DNA from 3 places in the Sanguibacter sp. Z1732 genome. Region 2 is predicted to be linked to each of the others. Evidence: riboswitches for the same ligand, from Rfam matches in the RefSeq annotation. Region 2 holds a riboswitch; each other region holds the start of a gene.
The links. A riboswitch is a leader RNA that binds a small molecule or an ion and turns the genes downstream of it on or off. The one in region 2 is predicted to bind S-adenosylmethionine.
Positions count from the first base shown of each region.

Region 1: it holds a riboswitch for S-adenosylmethionine, as region 2 does, so the genes downstream of both, ACRRRO_RS05680 (methylenetetrahydrofolate reductase) here and ACRRRO_RS15815 (hypothetical protein) in region 2, are expected to answer to the same signal.
Region 3: it holds a riboswitch for S-adenosylmethionine, as region 2 does, so the genes downstream of both, ACRRRO_RS05140 (O-succinylhomoserine sulfhydrylase) here and ACRRRO_RS15815 (hypothetical protein) in region 2, are expected to answer to the same signal.

Region 1 is NZ_CP194857.1:1,050,056-1,056,428, reverse strand. Features, by position in the region: gene icmF (fused isobutyryl-CoA mutase/GTPase IcmF) at 1-2,418, opposite strand, end outside; gene ACRRRO_RS05690 (hypothetical protein) at 2,472-2,654, opposite strand; gene ACRRRO_RS05685 (hypothetical protein) at 2,639-2,989, opposite strand; SAM riboswitch class I at 3,141-3,241, shown strand; gene ACRRRO_RS05680 (methylenetetrahydrofolate reductase) at 3,300-4,268, shown strand; gene metE (5-methyltetrahydropteroyltriglutamate--homocysteine S-methyltransferase) at 4,298-6,373, shown strand, end outside.
Region 2 is NZ_CP194857.1:3,010,620-3,016,992, forward strand. Features, by position in the region: gene ACRRRO_RS15790 (hypothetical protein) at 1-192, opposite strand, end outside; gene rplU (50S ribosomal protein L21) at 514-822, shown strand; gene rpmA (50S ribosomal protein L27) at 846-1,103, shown strand; gene obgE (GTPase ObgE) at 1,210-2,697, shown strand; gene proB (glutamate 5-kinase) at 2,792-3,937, shown strand; SAM riboswitch class IV at 4,084-4,197, shown strand; gene ACRRRO_RS15815 (hypothetical protein) at 4,483-5,142, shown strand; gene ACRRRO_RS15820 (hypothetical protein) at 5,105-5,488, shown strand; partial or broken gene ACRRRO_RS15825 (hypothetical protein) at 5,651-5,806, opposite strand; gene ACRRRO_RS15830 (hypothetical protein) at 5,769-6,038, shown strand; partial or broken gene ACRRRO_RS15835 (glutamate-5-semialdehyde dehydrogenase) at 6,035-6,373, shown strand, end outside.
Region 3 is NZ_CP194857.1:947,868-954,240, forward strand. Features, by position in the region: partial or broken gene tadA (tRNA adenosine(34) deaminase TadA) at 1-405, opposite strand, end outside; gene upp (uracil phosphoribosyltransferase) at 814-1,449, shown strand; gene ACRRRO_RS05140 (O-succinylhomoserine sulfhydrylase) at 1,530-2,753, opposite strand; SAM riboswitch class I at 2,759-2,849, opposite strand; gene ACRRRO_RS05145 (NAD(P)H-dependent glycerol-3-phosphate dehydrogenase) at 3,063-4,124, opposite strand; gene ACRRRO_RS05150 (alpha/beta fold hydrolase) at 4,247-5,272, shown strand; gene ACRRRO_RS05155 (hypothetical protein) at 5,340-5,828, shown strand; gene ACRRRO_RS05160 (hypothetical protein) at 5,825-6,373, shown strand, end outside.

The DNA.
Region 1 (6,373 bases), 2.0 Mb from region 2:
GTTGGGTGCGAAGTCGTCGATGTCCATCCCCCGTGCCAGGTAGGACTCCACGTACGTGAACCCGTTGGCCAACGTGAACGCCAACTGGCTGAGCGGGTTCGCCCCGGCCTCGGCGATGTGATAGCCGGAGATCGAGACCGAGTAGAAGTTGCGCACCCCGTTGTCGATGAACCACTGCTGGATGTCGCCCATCATCCGCAGCAGCGAGAACTCGGTGGTGAACAGGCAGGTGTTCTGCCCCTGGTCCTCCTTGAGGATGTCGGCCTGCACGGTGCCGCGCACGTTCGCCAGGGCGTGCCCGCGCAACTCCTCGGCTTCGGCGGCTGAGGGCTCGCGCCCCTCGTCCTGGCGGAAGGCGTCCAGCTGCTGGTCGATGGCGGCATTGAGGAAGAACGCCAGCACGGTGGGTGCCGGCCCGTTAATCGTCATCGACACCGAGGTCGCCGGCGACACCAGGTCGAAGCCGTCGTAGAGAGCCTTCATATCCTCCAGCGAGGCGATCGAGACACCGGAGGTGCCGACCTTGCCGTAGATATCGGGCCGGGCGGCAGGGTCGTGACCGTAGAGGGTGACCGAATCGAACGCGGTGGACAGCCGAGTGGCCGGCTGGCCCTCGGAGAGCAGCTTGAACCGCCGGTTGGTGCGGAAGGGGTCGCCCTCACCGGCGAACATCCGGGTCGGATCCTCATCGGCCCGCTTGAACGCATAGAGCCCGGCGGTGAACGGGAAGCGCCCGGGCAGGTTCTCCCGGCGCCAGAAGCGCACCATGTCCCCGGCGTCGCGGAAGCGCGGCAGTGCCACCCGGGGCACCTTCGTGCCGGACAGGGACTCCCGGGTCAGGCGGGTGGTGATGTCACGCTCGCGCACTCGCACCGTGTGCTCGGTCCCGGAGTAGACCTGCACCGTCGCCGGCCACTGCTGCTGCTGTTCGAGCACCTCGGCCGGCAACGCCCGGCGTGCGTCCTCGGCAAGCCGGGCCACGTCGTCGTGCGCCTTGCCTGCCGCGGACAACTCCTCGAGTGTGAACTCCAGGTGCTGCACCCGGCTGGCCGCATCGGCGTAGGTCTCGGTGTCGGCATGGTAGCCCCGGACCGTTTCGGCGATCTCGGCCAGGTAGCGCACCCGGGCCGCGGGGACCACCGGGGTGATCATCGACGAGTACCGCACGTCGACTCTGGGCAACGCGCCCGCGCCCACCTCCAGTCCGTGTTCGCCGAGCCGGTCGCGCAGCTCCTGGTACAGCGCCGTCACGCCGTCGTCGTTGAAGGTGGCCGCGGAGGTGCCGTAGACGGGCATGTCCTGTGGCTTGGAACCGAAGGCCTCCCGGTTGCGCACCATCTGGCGGCCCACATCGCGCAGCGCATCCATCGCTCCGCGGCGCTCGAACTTGTTGATCGCGACCACGTCGGCGAAGTCGAGCATGTCGATCTTCTCCAGTTGGCTGGCCGCTCCGAACTCCGGCGTCATCACATACAGGGACACATCGGCCAGCGGAACGATGCCCGCGTCACCCTGCCCGATCCCGGGGGTCTCGACGATGATGAGGTCGAAACCCGCCGCTTTGAGGATGTCGAGGACGGCCGGGACCGCCTCGGGCACCTCGCTGTCCCCGCGGGTCGCCATGGACCGGAAGTAGGTCTGCTCACCGCCCAGGGCGTTCATCCGGATCCGGTCGGCCAGCAGCGCACCACCGCCCTTACGCCGCGTGGGGTCGATGGCCAGCACCGCGATGCGTAACCGGTCGCCCTGGTCCACCCGGAAGCGGCGCAGCACCTCATCGGTCAGGGACGACTTGCCCGAACCGCCGGTGCCGGTGATCCCGAGCACCGGGACGGTGCGCCGCCCGGCGGCCTCGACGTACCGGCCTCGGTCGGCCTCGCTGATGCGCCCCAGTTCGGCGCCGGTGACCGCCCGGGCCAGCGCCGTCCGGTCCCCGGCCAGGACGGCGTGGACGTCGGCTCCGCCGAGTTCCCACAGGTCGACGTCGGCCTGTTCGATGACCTGGTTGACCATCCCCGGCAGTCCGAGTCGTTGACCGTCCTCGGGGGAGAAGATCGTCACTCCCGATTCGCGTAGCCGAGTGATCTCCTCGGGCACGATCACGCCGCCCCCGCCGCCGACCACCTTGATGTGGCCGGCGCCGCGTTCGGCGAGCTGGTCGACGAGGTACTCGAAGTACTCCACGTGCCCGCCCTGGTAGGAGGAGACGGCAACGGCCTGGACGTCCTCCTCCAGTGCGGCTTCGGCGACCTCCTGCACCGACCGGTTGTGGCCCAGGTGCACCACCTCGGCGCCCTGGGACTGCATGATCCGGCGCATGATGTTGATCGAGGCGTCGTGCCCGTCGAACAGGCTGGCAGCGGTGACGACGCGGACCGGGTGCTCCGGCACATGCAGGGGTCGTGCTTGTTCGGTCATGGCGTCCTCGGCTCACCGTCGGGTGCGACTACTCCAGATACTAGGACATCCAACTATTCCTCGATAGGGGGTGGCTGCACCTGATCGCCGCCGTCGGCGCGCATCAGGCCCAGCAACTTCGTCAGTTCCCGAACCTGTTCGGGCGGCAGACCGGGTCGGATGAAGACCTCGGCGTTGAGCGCGCTGGTCGCCTCCTCCACGGCCGTCCTCCCGGTAACGGTCAGGGAGGCCAGCACGACCCGGCCGTCGGAGTTGCTGCGCACCCGCTCCACGTAGCCCTGCGCACCAGCCGCTCGACCAGGCTGGTCACGCTGGTCGGGTGCACCTGCAGCAAGGAGCCCATCCGGGACATCGCCATCTCCCCTCCGGCGGCGAACGACAGTAACCGGAGCACCTCGTACCGGGCGAAGGTCAACTCCATCGGGCGCAGGACCGAATCGATGCGCTCGGCCAGCAACTGGTTGACCCGCACGATCGAGGTGACCAGGGCCATGCCGTCGGCGGCTTCAGCCCAGCCGTGCCGGACCCACTGTTGATGGGCCTGATGGATCGGGTCCCGGTCGGCGCGCACGCGACCACCCTACGGCGCAAGCCGAGTGCGTCCCGGGGCGTTGCGGACACCTCACGAGCGTCACGGCGCCAGCCAGACCGGAATCTCAGGGGATGAGACGGGCGGACTTTACTCTTGTGCCTGCCCGGCAGCAGGCCCGTAGTCTGGCTACCGACCATCCAGAGCGGCCGAGAGACCTGGCTCCACGACGCCGCAGCAACCCCCAACGGAAGCCTCCCGCGGGAAGGGTGCTCACGCCAGGACCGATGGAGTTCTTCATGCAGGCATCCCCCGACGGGCGCATCCGATGAGCACGGCTAGCCTTCTTCGTGTGCCCTCCGACCGACCGACCATCTCCTTCGAGCTCTACCCCCCGCGCTCGGAGAAGGGCGAGCGCGCCCTGGTGCGCACCCTCGCGGAACTGGCCGCGGCCCAACCGGACTTCTTCTCCATCACCTACGGCGCGTCCGGCTCCACCCGGGAGACCTCACGGGAGTTGATCCGGCGGGTCGTCACCGAGACCGAGGTCACCCCGATCGCCCACCTGACCTGTGTGGGGGCCTCCGCGGGGGAACTGCGCGGGGTGATCGAGGACCTGCTCGACGAGGGGGTGCGCGACTTCCTCGCCCTGCGCGGGGACCCGCCCGCGGGCGAACCGGACTGGGAGCCGCACCCGCAGGGGCTGACCCGCTCCAGCCAACTGGTGCGCCTGCTGCGGTCCATCGAGGCCGAACGGTTCGGCGATGCCGGTGCCACCACCGGGCAGGTGAACCCGCTGAGCATCTCGGTGGCGACCTATCCCGGCGCACTGCGCGACAAGACCGGTAACCCGGTGGTCGACCCGCGTGACATCGCCGCCCTGGTGGAGAAGCAGGAGGCCGGTGCCGACTTCGCGATCACCCAGATCTTCTACGACGCCGGGCACTACGCCGCGCTGCTGGAACAGGCCCGCTCGGCCGGGGTGCACATCCCGATCCTGCCGGGGGTGATCCCGTTGACCGACCCGCGCCGGCTGCGCAAGCTGCACCAACTCACCGGCGTACGCCCCCCCGAGGGTCTATTGGACACGCTGGATGGAGCTGCCTCCAAGCAGGAGGCCTACCGGCTGGGTCTGCAGGCCACCCGCTCGCTGGTCAACGACATCCTCGCCCTCGGGGCACCCGGCCTGCACGTGTACACCTTCAACACCGCCACGCCGGCACTGGACCTGCTCTACGGGTCCGGGCTGCGCCCCGGTTCCCACCCTGGCCTGAGCCCCGGCGAGGAGCGCCCCCACCCGGCCCCGCCGTCGTCGGCTTGATCTTCAACCGCACCCGAACAGGAAGTCTCATGACACAGCACACCCCGTTCCCCGCCGCCACCATCCTGGGCTACCCCCGGATCGGCCCGGATCGCGAACTCAAACGAGCCGTGGAGTCCTTCTGGGCCGGCCGCACCGACGCCGCCGAACTGACCGCATCCGCACGCGCGCTGCGTGCGGATCTGCGCACCCGCCTGCGTGGCCTGGGTCTGGACGCCCAGGACGCCTCGATCCCCTCCGACTTCACCTTCTATGACCAGGTGCTCTCGGTGGCCGCACAGGTGGGGGCGATCCCGGCGCGGTTCGACGACCTGCGCGATCAGAACGGATCGCTGGACCTGGCCGGCTACTTCACCGTGGCCCGCGGGGAGGGTGACCGGGCACCGCTGGAGATGACCAAGTGGTTCGACTCCAACTATCACTACCTGGTGCCCGAGATCGGCCCGGAGACCGCCTTCGATCTGGTTGAGACCCCCAGCGTGGCAGCGTTCACCGAGGCCGCCGAGGACGGCGTGATCACCCGCCCGGTGCTGGTGGGTCCGATCACGTTCCTGCTGCTGTCCAAGGCCAGTGAGGCGGCCCCGGACGGCTTCAGCCCGCTGGACCGTATCGATGACCTGACCGCGGTGTACGCCCGGTGGCTGGCCGCCTTCGCCGAGGCCGGTGCTCCCTGGGTGCAGCTGGACGAGCCGGGGCTGGTCTCCGACACCTGGCCGATCTCCCGGGCCGAACTCGGCGAACTGGTCTCCCGGGTCTACACCACCCTGGCCGGGGCGAGTGAGCGACCGGCGCTGTTCGTGGCCGCGCCCTACCACCGGCTGGGCAGCGCGTTCACCCCGTTGGCCCGAAGCGGGGTGGAGGCGATCGGACTGGACCTGGTGCGCGGGGACGTCCCCGACGACGTGGCGGGTGCGGACCTGTCCGGGGTGACCCTGGTGGTGGCCGGGCTGGTCGATGGGCACAACGTGTGGCGCACCGACCTGGACGCCGCCCACGAGAAACTCACCGCCCTGCGCGGCGCTGCCGGGCCCGAGGCCACCGTGGCGGTGTCCACCTCCACCTCGCTGTTCCACGTGCCGCACACCGTGGCCGATGAACCCCAGCTGCCCGCGCAGCTGCGGTCCTGGCTGGCGTTCGCCGATGAGAAGGTCGGTGAGGTCCGGGCCCTGGCGGCCGGGCCCGAGCGGGCCGCCGACGCGTTCGAGGCCTCCCGCGCGGTGCGGGCCAATCGGGCCGGCGCCGAGGGGGTCACGGTGCCCGTGGTGCGTGAGCGCACGGGCCGGCTGTCGAAGGCCGACTTCGCGCGCAGCGACTACCCCACCCGGCAGGCCGCCCAGCGGGCGGCGCTGGACCTACCGGAGTTGCCGACGACGACGATCGGGTCGTTCCCGCAGACCGCCGAGGTGCGGCGCGCCCGGGCGAAGGCACGACGCGGCGACATCACCGGAGAGGAGTACCTGGCGGCGATGCGCGCCGAGATCGACCGGGTGATCGCGCTGCAGGAGGAACTGGGCCTGGATGTGTTGGTGCACGGCGAGCCCGAGCGCAACGACATGGTGCAGTACTTCGCCGAGAACCTCGACGGTTTCGCGGTCACCCAGAACGGGTGGGTGCAGTCCTACGGATCCCGGTGCACCCGGCCCTCGATCCTGTGGGGTGACGTGTCCCGGCCCGAACCGATCACGGTGCAGTGGTCCACCTACGCCGCCTCCCGCACGGACAAGCCGGTCAAGGGCATGCTCACCGGTCCGGTGACGATCCTGGCCTGGTCCTTCGTGCGCGATGATCAGCCGCTGGGTGAGACCGCCAACCAGGTGGCCCTGGCGCTGCGCGATGAGGTGGCGGATCTGGAGGCGGCCGGGATCGGGCTGATCCAGGTGGATGAGCCGGCGCTTCGGGAACTGCTGCCGCTGCGCCAGGAAGAACACGAGGACTACCTGGACTGGTCGGTCAACGCGTTCCGGCTGGCTACCGCCGGCGCCGGGGACGCCACCCAGGTGCACACCCACCTGTGCTACTCCGAGTTCGGTGAGGTCATCGGGGCTATCGATGGCCTCGATGCCGACGTGACCTCGGTGGAAGCGGCCCGGTCCAAGATGGAGATC
Region 2 (6,373 bases):
CTCGCGGAGTCTGCCCTGCTCGGCCGGGAGGAACTCGATCAGTTCGGACAGGGCCTGCCAGGCCCGTGCCACCCGCTCCCGGGCGTGCACGAAGGGGTCACCGGGAAGTGCCAACAGCAGTTGCGTCGTCGTGCGCGGGTAGTGAGCCGGCAGCACCGGAGGGCGCAGCGGATCCATCGTTGAGTCAGGCATCGCCCGCCAAGATTAGCGCCCGGCAGTGCCGAACCGGCCCCACAGCAAAGGGCAGACCAGCCCATTGCGTGGCGCTGCCCCGTGTGCTGGTGCCCGGTGGGCCCGGAGCGGTGAACCTCACAGTCAGAGGCCCACATCACAGGGCGTGGGGTTTGCTCGCACTGCCCCGTTCGCGTAACCTTGGGCGTCGGTGCCTCGTGCGCCGCAACCCTTCGCATGCGCTGTGATCCTCGTGTGCCCGCCCGCTTCGTGCCGGGGCCGGCTGCAGATATCCAGCCTCGAAGGACCTCAGATGTTGTCCGCGAGAAGGAATGAGCAAACGTGGTGTACGCGATCGTCAAGGCCGGTGGCCGGCAGGAGAAGGTGTCCGTGGGTGACATCGTGGTCGTGGACCGGCTCTCCGGTGGCGCGGGCGACTCCGTGGAACTCACCCCCGTGCTGGTGGTGGACGGCGAGAAGGTGACCACCGACGCCGACGCACTGGCCAAGGTGACAGTCTCCGCCGAGATCGTCCGGGACGAGAAGGGCCCGAAGATCACGATCGGTAAGTACAAGAACAAGACCCGTTATCGCCGTCGGGCCGGTCATCGCCAGAAGTTGACCCGCCTGAAGGTCACCGGCATCGCCTAACACTCCCAGGAAGCAGGTACGTCATGGCAACGAAGAAGGGCGCGAGCTCTACCCGGAACGGCCGCGACTCCAACGCACAGCGGCTGGGAGTCAAGCGGTTCGGTGGGCAGGACGTCAAGGCCGGTGAGATCCTGGTGCGGCAGCGCGGCACCAAGTTCCACCCCGGCATCAACGTGGCTCGCGGTAGGGACGACACCCTCTACGCGCTGTCCGCAGGACAGGTTCAGTTCGGAAGCCGGCGGGGCCGCAAGGTCGTCGACGTCACGCTTGTGGACGCCTGAGATTCGACATCGGCGGGGGCGCACCGGCTAGCGTCGGGGCGCCCCCGCTTTCGTATTCCCAGCCGGTTCCGGCGCCCGATCCACAACCACCGCCAGGAGGGTCGTGATGGCCAGTTTCGTCGACCACGTGATGCTGCACGTTCGCGGCGGTGACGGCGGCAACGGCTGCGTGTCGGTGCACCGGGAGAAGTTCAAGCCTCTGGGGGGCCCAGATGGCGCCAACGGCGGACCTGGCGGTGACGTGATCCTGCGGGTGGACAGCCAGGTCACCACGCTGCTGGACTACCACCACTCTCCGCACCGCCGCGCCGGCAACGGCACCCAGGGGATGGGGGACAACCGCACCGGCAAGAAGGGTGAGCACCTGGTCCTCGCTGTCCCCGACGGCACCGTGGTCAAGACCGCCAAGGGCGAGATCCTGGCCGACCTGGTCGGCCACGGCACCGAGTACGTCGCCGCGGCCGGGGGTAACGGCGGGCTCGGCAATGCCGCCCTGGCCTCGCGCAAACGCAAGGCTCCCGGATTCGCCCTGCTCGGGGAACCCGGGCAGGAGCGGGACCTGGTACTGGAACTCAAGACCGTGGCCGATGTGGCTCTGGTCGGCTTCCCCTCGGCGGGCAAGTCCTCCCTGATCGCGGCGATGAGCGCGGCGCGGCCCAAGATCGCCGACTACCCGTTCACCACTCTGGTACCGAACCTGGGAGTGGTCCAGGCCGGACAGGCCCGGTTCACGATGGCCGACGTGCCCGGGTTGATCCCCGGCGCCTCCCAGGGCAGGGGCTTGGGCCTGGAGTTCCTGCGACACATCGAGCGGTGTGCCGTGATCGTCCATGTGCTGGACTGCGCCACCCTGGAGCCGAACCGGGACCCGATCAGCGATCTGGACGCGATCGAGGCGGAACTGGATGCCTACAGTGCCGACGTCGGAATCGAAGGTGGCCGGGTGCCGCTGGCGCAGCGCCCCCGGTTGGTGGTGCTGAACAAGGTGGACGTGCCCGAGGCCCAGGACCTGGCCGATCTGGTGCGGCCCGACCTGGAGGCCCGTGGCCTGGAGGTGTTCGAGGTCTCCGCGGTAGCGCGCAAGGGCCTTCGGCCGCTGTCCTTCAGACTGGCCGAGATCGTGCAACAGGCCCGCGATGCCGCCCCACCGCCGGAGCCAACCCCGACGGTGCTGCGCCCCCGCGCGGTGGACGAAACCGGGTTCGCTGTCACCCGGCGCAGGAGTGACCACGAGTACTTTCTGATCACCGGAACCAAACCAGAGCGTTGGGTGCGCCAGACCGACTTCGCCAACGATGAGGCCGTGGGTTACCTCGCCGACCGGCTGGCCCGCCTGGGAGTGGAGGAGGCGCTGTTCGAAGCGGGCGCCACCCCGGGTGCGGAGGTCGTGATCGGTGACGGCCCCGAGGGCGTGGTCTTCGACTGGGAGCCGACCATGATGACCGGCCCCGAACTCCTGGGCGCTCGCGGCTCCGACGTGCGTCTGGAGGAGCGGCAGCGGCCTACTCGGGCGGAGAAACGCGAGGAGTTCCACAACCGGATGGACGCCAAGGCTGCCGCTCGCGAGGAGTTGTGGATCGACCGGGAGCAGTGAGGTCACCTCATCGGCGCGCACCGAACGGGGCCCGGGGCGCCCAGTACATGGACGGTCCCGTCCGAATCGTGATCGGGTGCGCCACAATGGTGCCGTGACCAAGACCGTGACGGACCGGCGTGAACTGGGGGACCCCGGTCGCGCCCGACGAGTCGTGGTCAAGATCGGCTCCTCCTCGCTCACCGACGCGGCTGGGCGGCTGGATGTACACAAGCTCACCGCGCTCGTCGAGGTCCTGGCCGGTCGCCGAGCCGCGGGTGGGCAGGTGGTGCTGGTCTCCTCCGGGGCCATCGCCTCAGCGCTGGGCGTCCTCGGGCTCAGCGGCCGGCCCCGGGACCTGGCAACCGCCCAGGCCGCGGCCAGCGTCGGGCAAGGGCTCTTGATGGCGCACTACACGCGCGCGTTCGGTGCCCACGGGCTCACCGTCGGCCAGGTGCTGCTCACCGTGGAGGACGTGGTGCGCCGGGCACATCACCGCAACGTCCAGCGCAACGTCGAACGACTGCTGGCGCTGGGAGTGGTGCCGGTGATCAACGAGAACGACGCCGTGGCCACCCAGGAGATCAAGTTCGGTGACAATGACCGGCTGGCCGCTCTGGTCTCGCACCTGTCCAAAGCCGACGCCCTGGTGCTGCTCACCGACGTCGACGCCCTGTACGATCGCTCGCCCCGGCTGCCCGGTGCCCGGCGGATCGCACGCGTGCGGGACCGACGAGACCTGGAGGGCATCGAGGTCACCGCACGAGGCGGGGCGGTGGGCACCGGGGGCATGGTCTCGAAGTTGGAGTCCGCCGCGATCGCCTCCGGCGCCGGGATCCCGGTGGTGGTGACCGCGGCACACAATGCCGGGGCCGTGTTGTCCGGTGAGGACGTGGGCACCTGGTTCGAGCCGGCCCGACGGCGCACCAATGCCCGGCGGCTGTGGCTGGCCCACGCCGCGCACACCGGAGGTTCGATCAGCGTCGACGAGGGTGCGGTGCAGGCGATCACTGCCGGGAAGAAGTCGCTGCTGGCGGCCGGCGTGGTGGACGTGACGGGGGAGTTCGACGCCGGCGACCCGATCGACGTGCTGGATCCAGCCGGCCGGGTGGTGGCTCGAGGCTTGGCCTCCTACAGCGCTGAGGAACTCCCTGCGCGTCTGGGCCGCACCTCGGTGCAGATGCGGGAGCAGTTCGGCCCGGATAGTGCCCGCGCGGTGGTGCACCGGGATGACCTGGTGGTGCTGGACCGCACCGACTGAGGCCGGCGAGGCGGTCGCATCAGCCGACGGCGCGCTCCGGCGTCTCGGACTGGGACCGCGTCGTGGCGACCGAATGCGCAGCCCTTAGGTAGTTGACACGGCAAGATAGTTGACACGGCAACTATCCGACTCATAGGTTGATCCCAGGTTCAGAGCGTCAGCGCCAAGTCCCGGCTTGCTGACCGGCAACCCCCCGCGCGGCGGGGTGCTCCGGGAGATGACCTGGCCGCGGGCCACATGGCCCCCGGCAAGCGCATCACCGCTCCCCGCGGTGCAGACAGAAGGATGAAGACAGCGATGCACACCGACAGGACCCTTGCGTACCAGCGACGCCACGTCTCCTGTGTGATGTGTGCGATGTGTTGCTGCTTCATGTCGGCCTGAGCCGACACCTCAACCGGCAGCCTCGGGCCCTCTGACGGCCCCTCGGCGCCACCCCTCAGCCGGTCGGTGCGCACCTGAGCCCGATGCGTGACACACCGGGCGTGCGACCCGCGCTGAGGCAGCAATGTTGAGCCCTTTCTTGCACCGAGAGTGAGCACCCCATGTCTGCTGTACCTGCATCTGTGAACGAGACCGCGTCCCTGGTCGGATTGGATCTGTCCAATGCCGGCGCGCCCCGGGACTGGCAGCGCGAGCGCAACGCCGAGACCGAGCAATTCATCATGGGCCGCCTGGCCGGCCTGGCCTCCCTCGCCGACCGGGGCGGGGTGGACCTGATCTCGCTGGATGAGACATTCCGGCTCGGTGGTAAGCGGCGCCGGGACGCCTGGCTGGACGGGGCGCTGGCTACCTCCCGCCTTGCCCGGCACACCACCCGGGCCGCCCTGGTGGCCACAGTTCCGCTGGGCATCACGCGCCCCGAACACGTCGCTGGTGCCATCGCCTCGGTGCACCGGGCCAGTGCCCAGCGCGCGGGCTGGCAGCTCGAGCAGGGCGCCACCGCCCAGGGCACCGGTGCGCGCACGGTGGATGCGGTGCTGGACGCGCCGGTGGCCGCCCCCCGCAAGCGCACCGTGGATGATGTGGTTCGCGAACCGGTCCGTCCACTGGTGGTGGTACCGGTGCGCAACGGTGTGGACGCCGAGCTGGCTGCGGCGCGCGCTGACGTGGCACGGCTGTCGGTGGCAACCCTGGAGGAGGCCCGTGCCGCCCGGGCTGCGATCCGTGAAGCGGCAATCGAGTGGGGCCGGGCACACCGGTGACGTCAAGGTGTTGGTCGATGTGCACACGGTGATCTCCGCCGATCGGGCCAGCGCACAGGCACGCTGGGACCTGCTGTCCTCACTGGAATTGCCTTCCGGGCTGCCGGCTCTGCGCACCATCGGGACCGCCGAGGACCTCGCCACGCTCTGGAACGCGTGGGTCCGGGCCGGCGGAGCCGACGGGTTCACCGTGGTGCCGGCCTCGGTACCCACCGATGTGGTGGCTCTGGCCCAGGACCTGCTGCCGGCGCTGACCGAACTCGGGCTGCGTACGCCGGCGACGGCTCCGGTCACGCCCGCGGCGACGCCTGCTCGCTCCCGGCGTGCCCCGGTGCGGGTGCGATGAGCCGTCCTTCTCAGGCGGTCCGGCCGGCCAGTCGTTCTCGGGCAACAGGTCGCGTAGCGGTGCCGAGCGCCCCGGGCCGAGGATCACCTGGGTGTCGATGTTCGCCGGGTCGATCTGTCGGATGAACTCGCGGCAGCGTCCGCACGGTGAGACCACGTGCAGGGTGCCGGCCTCATCGCGCCACACTGCCACGATCTGGGCGATACGGAACTCTCCGGCCGTCACCATCGCGGCGATAGCGGCGTGTTCGGCGCAGAAGCCGGTTCCGCACGGGGTGTCGATGCACACCCCTGAGTACCGCGCTCCGGCGGCCGTCACCAGGGTGGCTGCGACATCACCCGACTTCCGGTCCTCCGCCTCGCTGGGGTTCAGGTATTCCTGGGCCGAAGCGATCAGGGAGGAGAACGACGCGGTGTCCATAGGCACGATCCTAGAGGGAACCGGTGTGGCAGCCCTCGCCGGTTCCCGTGGCGGACGGGCCCGGATCGACGGCCGCAGCGCACCGGCCGCGGCCTGGGAGCGCGGCGGCGGCGTAGGCTTGGCTGCATGACTCAGACGACGGCGCAGCCCGCTGCGGACGTGACGGCGCAGGTGCAGCAGGTGGCCACCGACGCGAAGGTGGCCGCCCGCGACCTGGCGCGGGCCACCCCGGGCCACCAAGGACGCCGCGCTGCACCGGATGGCCGATGCGTTGGTGGGTGCCTCCGAACGGATCGTGGCTGCCAACGATGTGGACGTGCGCCGGGAGGAGGCCGGCGGGATGAGCCCGGGCCTGCTGGACCGGCTCACCCTGGACGCCGGCCGCGTCGAGGGGATCGCCGAGGCGTTGCGGGACCTGGCCGCCCTGCCGGACCCGGTGGGAGAGGTGTTGCACGGTTCCACGTT
Region 3 (6,373 bases), 2.1 Mb from region 2:
GCAGTTGCGCGCACTCGGGGCCGAGCACGTCACCGGTCACCTCCGTTCGGTGCGGCAATCTGGAGTCGCGAACGATGTCACGGGTGGATCCGCACGCGCCCGCCTTGGGGTCCCAGGCCCCCAGCACCACCCGGGCCACCCGGGCCAGCACCGCCGCCCCGGCGCACATCGCGCACGGCTCGAGCGTCACCACCAGCGTGCACCCGGTCAGGCGCCAGTTGCCCATCGCCCTCCCGGCCGCGCGCAGGGCGAGGATCTCGGCGTGTGCCGTCGGGTCGGCACTGGCCTCCCTGGCGTTGTGCCCGACGGCGCGATCACCTCACCCTCGGGGTCGAGCACCACCGCCCCGATCGGCACGTCACCGGCGGCGCCGGCCGTGGCTGCCTCGCGCAGGGCCAGGCGCATCGCGGCCGCATCGCCGGGCCGGGGAATGGATGGATCGGCGGCGGGGTCGGCAGTGGGATCGGCGCGCGGGCTGCGGCTGCCGCCCGCACCCCCACGACTGCGGTGGGCACCACCACCACGCCTGCGGTCGGTACCCCCATCGCCGCGGTCGGCACCACCACCACGCCTGCCGTCCGCCCCCCCATCGCCGCGGTCGGCACCACCCGCACGCCTGCCCTCCGCCCCCCCATCGCCGCGGTCGGCACCACCCGCACGCCTGCCGTCCGCCCCGCCGCGGTCGGCGCCACCACCACGACTGCGGTCGGCACCTGCACCCGCGGTCGGAGCGGTGCCGGTGTGATCCGAACCTGGTTCCTGAGGGCCCGTTGTCATGGTGGCCAGTGTGCCTGGTCGGTAGGTTGGGGCGTCATGCGCCTGCACGTAGTCGAGCACCCACTGATCGCCCACAAACTCACCGCCCTGCGGGATGAGCGCACGCCGTCTCCCACGTTCCGCCAACTCACCGAGGAACTGGTGACCCTGCTGGCCTATGAGGCCACCCGGGAGGTGAGCACCGAGCCGGTGCGGATCTCCACCCCGGTCACCTCCACCATCGGCACCAGGATGGCCGATCCACAGCCGATCGTGGTGCCCATCCTGCGCGCCGGACTGGGCATGCTGGAGGGGATGACCCGGCTGCTGCCCACCGCGGAGGTCGGGTTCCTGGGCCTGCAGCGCGATGAGGACACCCTGGAGGCGATCACCTACGCCAACCGGCTGCCCGATGACCTCACCGGGCGGCAGTGCTTCGTGCTGGATCCGATGCTGGCGACCGGCGGCACCCTGGTGGCCTCGATCGAGTACCTGTTCGAACGCGGTGCCCGCGACGTGACCGCAATCTGTCTGCTCGCCGCACCCGAAGGGCTCGGCGCGGTGGAGGAGGCTGTGGGAGACCGCGCGGACGTGACGATCGTGACCGCCGCGGTGGACGAGGGCCTGAACGAGAAGGCCTACATCGTGCCCGGCCTGGGCGACGCCGGCGACCGCCTCTACGGCGTCGTCTGACCCGGGAGCCCGCTGACTTCGCGGCATCCACCGTGATCGCGCGCCACCTCGAACCCGAGATCAGGGCATCTGCCGCGACGTCAGCGCAGGGCCTGGTCGAGGTCGGCGCGCAGATCGGGCACGTCCTCCAGGCCCACCGACAGCCGCACGGTGGCAGGGGTGACTCCGATCGCGGCCTGACCGGCCGCACCCAGTTTGCGATGCGTCGTCGTGGACGGATGGGTGGCCATCGACTTCACATCGCCCAGGTTGTTGGACAGGTCCACGATCCGCAGGGCGTCCAGGACCGCGAAGGTGCGCTCCTTGACCCGCTCGGCAGCACCGGCGCCATCGGTGGCCACATCGAAGGTGACCACGGTCCCACCGCCGCTCATCTGCTCCTTGGCCAACACCTGCTGGGGGTGGGAGTCCAGGAGCGGGTACCGCACCGAGGCCACCCCGGGATGCCCCTCCAGCCATGTCGCCAACTCCCACGCCGCGGCGCTCTGGGCCCGCACCCGCAGGGCGAGCGTCTCCAAGCCCTTCAGGAGCACCCAGGCATTGAACGGGCTGAGGGTGGGCCCGGTGTTGCGAATGAAGTCCTGCACCGGGCCGCAGATGATCTCGCGCGGGCCCAGCACCGCCCCGCCCATCACCCGGCCCTGCCCGTCGATGTGCTTGGTAGCCGAGTACACGATGAGGTCGGCGCCGAGTTCCAGCGGCCGCTGCAGCACCGGGGTGGCGAACACGTTGTCCACGATCACCAGCGCACCGGCGCGGTGGGCCAGCCGTGAAACCGCAGCGATGTCGACCAGGTCCATCATCGGGTTCGAGGGGGTCTCGAACAGCACCAGGTCAGCCGGGGTGGCCAGGGCCCGCTCCCAGTCCTCGATCCGGTGGGCGTCGACGTAGTCGGTGCTGACCCCCCACTGGCCCATGATCTGGTCCAGCACCACGAAGGTGGACCCGAACAGCGCCCTGCCGGCCACGATCCGCCCGCCCTGTTCCACCAGCGGGGCGATCGCGGCGAACAGCGCGGACATCCCGCTGGCGGTGGCGTAGCAGGCCTCCGCTCGCTCCAGCAGGCGCATCCGCTCCTCGAATGCGGCAACGGTGGGGTTGGAGTAGCGGGAGTAGGTGAAGATGTCGAGTTCACCTGCGAAGGCCGCCTCGGCGTCGGCGGCCCGTTCGTAGGCGTAGCCCTGGGTGAGGAACATCGGCTCGGCGATCTCGCCGAACTCGGTGCGCTGCTGGCCCCCGCGCACGCCCACGGTGGCCGGTCCCACACCCTCGGGCAGGGAACATCGAGGTTGTGGATCGCTCATGGCTGCCTCCATCGTTCCTGGCGGTAGCACCGTCCGCGTCCGCGGGGGTTGCTGCAGCGTCGTCGAGCCAGATCTCTCGGCTGCTCTGGATGGTCCTGCGCCAGGCTACGTCCCGGCACCGGGCGGGCCGACGTCGATTCCGGTCCGTCCCACACTGCAAGACGTCCGTAGTGGACGACGACCGCAGTGCACGACGCCGGCGACGCAGGACGCCGCCAGTGCACGACGCCTGCTGCACGCCAGCCCAGCGGCGCACGTCAACCGGCAGCGCACGCCAGTCCGCAGCGCACGCCAGCCCGCGGCTGCGCGTCAGCGCATCCCGCCGAAGAAGTCCTCGAACGGCATCTCCAGGGGCTCATCGTTGGCGATGATCCCGTACAGGTGGCGCAGCAGCGGGAACTCCTGCGCACCGATCACCTCGCGCTCGGTGAGCTTCTCGATCGCCGCCCCGATCACCTCGATCGCGGCCACCCCCTCCAAGGTGACGCCCTTCATGTGCTGGTCGCGCACCTCCGAGAACGGCACCCCCGATCCCACGTAGCGACCGGCCCGCACGTTGCGTCCCCCCATCGAGGTGACGAACATGTCTCCCACACCGGCAAGGCCGGTGGTGGTCTCCCGGTCTCCGCCGAGTAGTTCGATGAACCGCAGCATCTCCCTGGTGCCCTGGGCGAAGACCGCGGCTCCGTAGTTGTACCGGCGGTATTGCGCGGCGCCCTTGCCGGCGGCGTCGAGCAGCCCCTCCATGAACCCGGCCGCGAAGGCGTAGACGTTCTTGGTGGCGGCGCCGACCTCATGCCCGATGAAGTCGGTGGACGTCCACACGTGATAGGAGTCGGTGCGGAACATGCGCGCCAAGGAGTCCAGGGACTCCTGATCGGTTCCGGTGAGCACTACGGCGGTGTCGTGCTCCACCGCGACCTCCCCGGCGATGGAGGGTCCCACGATCGCCGACCACGTCACCTGTCCGGACAACTCGGCGCCCACCTGCTCCATCAGCACCTCGGGGAGGATGCGCAGGTTCCCCGCCTCATCGGCGTCCATGCCCTTGGTGATCGAGAGCACCCGCATCCCGGGCCGCAGCAGAGCGCTCAGTTGCTGTCCGGCCCAGGCCACCCCGAAGGAGTTCACCCCGCTGATGGCCACCTCGGCCCCCTCGAACGCCTCCCGCGCCTGCTCCAACTGGAAGGTCGTGACCCCCTCCGGTAACGCGATCTCCAGGTGCGGGTGCACTCCGGTGCGCTGGATGGAGTCGATGATCTCGGTGTCCAGGTGGGTGCCCACCAGGTGGACCCGATGCCCGTTGCGGGTCAGCGGCACGGTCAGGGCGGAGGCCATGATGCCGGCCCCCAGGATCGCGACAGCACTCATGCGTTATGTCCTCCTCGGGTTTCACTGCGGCACTCGTCGACACCGCGTCCGCGTGCGGGCTCACCTCGACTGGAACCAGCGTACTCACCACCCGCCCGCGGCTCCGGTGTGAGGATGGGATGGTGAGCACCTCTCCCGATCCCACGCACCCGGCCGACGACGACGGCGCCTCCCGTGATGGGGGCACCTGGGCGCCCGACGTCCTCGGAGAACCCTGGCGGGCGCGCACGCTCAGCCTGCGTCCCGACAGCCGCGGAACCCCGGTTGCCACCCTGGTGCGCCACCGGGCGGGGCCACCGGAGCGTCGCCGTCACCCTGAGGCGGCGGTGCTGTATCTGCACGGGTTCGCCGATTACTTCTTCCAGTCCGAGCACGGGGCTGCCTGGGCCGCGCGTGGTTATCACTTCTACGCCCTTGACCTGCGGGACCACGGCCGCTCCATCCGAGACGGGCGCCGGCCCGGCTGGTCCAGCGGGATTAAGGTGCACGCCGAGGAGATCACCGCCGCGGTGCGTATCATCCGCGCCACCGGGGTGCGTCAGGTGGTGCTGGTGGGCCACTCCACCGGCGGTCTGATGGCCGCGCTGTACGCCGACCGCAACCCCGCCCTGATCGACGCGGTGGTGCTGAACAGTCCGTGGTTCGACCTCAACCGGCCGGCACCGGCGCGCCGCCTCCTGCGGCCGCTGGTGACGATCCTGGGCCGGGTCGCCCCGGACCTGGTGGTCAGCACCCTGGGTGAGGCCTACGGGCGCAGCGTGCACGCCGAATCCGATGGCGAGTTCGACTACAACCTTGACTGGAAGCCGCTCGCGGCCTTCCCGGTGCGCGCCGGTTGGCTCGCCTCGGTGGTCCGGGCGCAGCACCGGGTGCGGCGCGGTCTGGACATCACCGCGCCGGTGCTGGTGTGCACCAGCGGCGCCTCCGGACATCCCACGCGCCCGAGCACCGAAGACCTGGCCGGCACCGATGCGGTGCTGGGGGTGGAGGACATGACACGCTCCGCCCCGCTCCTGGGCGCGCATGTGCGGGTGCACCAGTTCGAGGGCGGTCGGCACGACCTGGCGTTGTCCGCCGAACCCGTCCGGACCGAGTACACCCAAGCCGTCCTGGACTGGGCCGGCGATCAACTCCGCCGGCCACGCTGAGCCCGCTCAACTCCGCAACTGCCGGTGCGTGACGGTTGGCGCCCCGTGCGTCGCTAGAGTCACCCGCATGGCCCAGCACGCCGATCCCTGCATAGATCGCTCGGCGCCCCACACCCGCGCCACGGTGCTGCTCGGCCTCGACCTGCTGCGCAACACCGGCGCCCTGCTGCGCCACCATTGGCTGCCGCTGACGCTGATCGCCCTGGCCGCGCACCTGGCCCAGCACTACCTGATGGAGCTGGTCATCCTGATCGCCCGGGCCGGAGCGGTGCCGGGGCTACTGGCGCTCTCACTGGTGCCATTCATGCCGATGCTGGCGGTGGTGGGCATGTTGCTCGTGCTGCGCCGCCGGTCCGGCCACGCCTCTCCGCTGGCGGACCTGATGGCAGCGGTGGCCGCTGTCCTGGTGCCGTTCCTGGTGGTCTACCAGAGCGGCGGCGGCCTGGAGGACGATATGCGCGCCTACGTCAGCAGGGGCTTCGACGACGATATGGGCCGCACCGAGGATCTCGCCGATCTGGACACCGTCAGCCGTCTCCGGTGGCGGAGTCGGTGACGGTGCTGCTGGTGGTCTTCACCGCCGTGCTGGTGCGGGTGACGGGGATCCGCCTGGTGCGGAGCCGCACCCTGTGGCGCAGCAACAAGGACCGGCGCCGGATGGGCCTGCAGGTGGTGGTGGGCTACGCCGAGATCGTCTGGATCGTGCTGGGTGCCTACGTGGTGACCTACGTGGCCTCCGAGTTCCGGGCCTGGTGGAGCGGGCGCCAGGTAGCACAGTGGTTGCGCGATCTCGGGGGCTGGATCGAGGGCGTCTGGCCGGCATTCGGTCTGGTGGCTCCCGCGGCGCTGGAGTGGACCCAACTCGTCCTCGCCGGGGCGGTCACCGCCATCCTGGTGCCGGTGTCGTGGCTGGCGATCGGCGTGATCGTCTACGGGGTGCAGGCCACCGATGTGGTCGGGGTCCAGGACCTCATCCGGCTGCGCCGGACCAGCGCCGCCTTCGCGAGGGTGGCTGCCCGGGTGGGGATGGCGCCGATCGTGCGGGCCTGGAGACTTCTCGGGGCCGCGGATGGACGGTTCACCGCCCTGATCGGCGCCGCC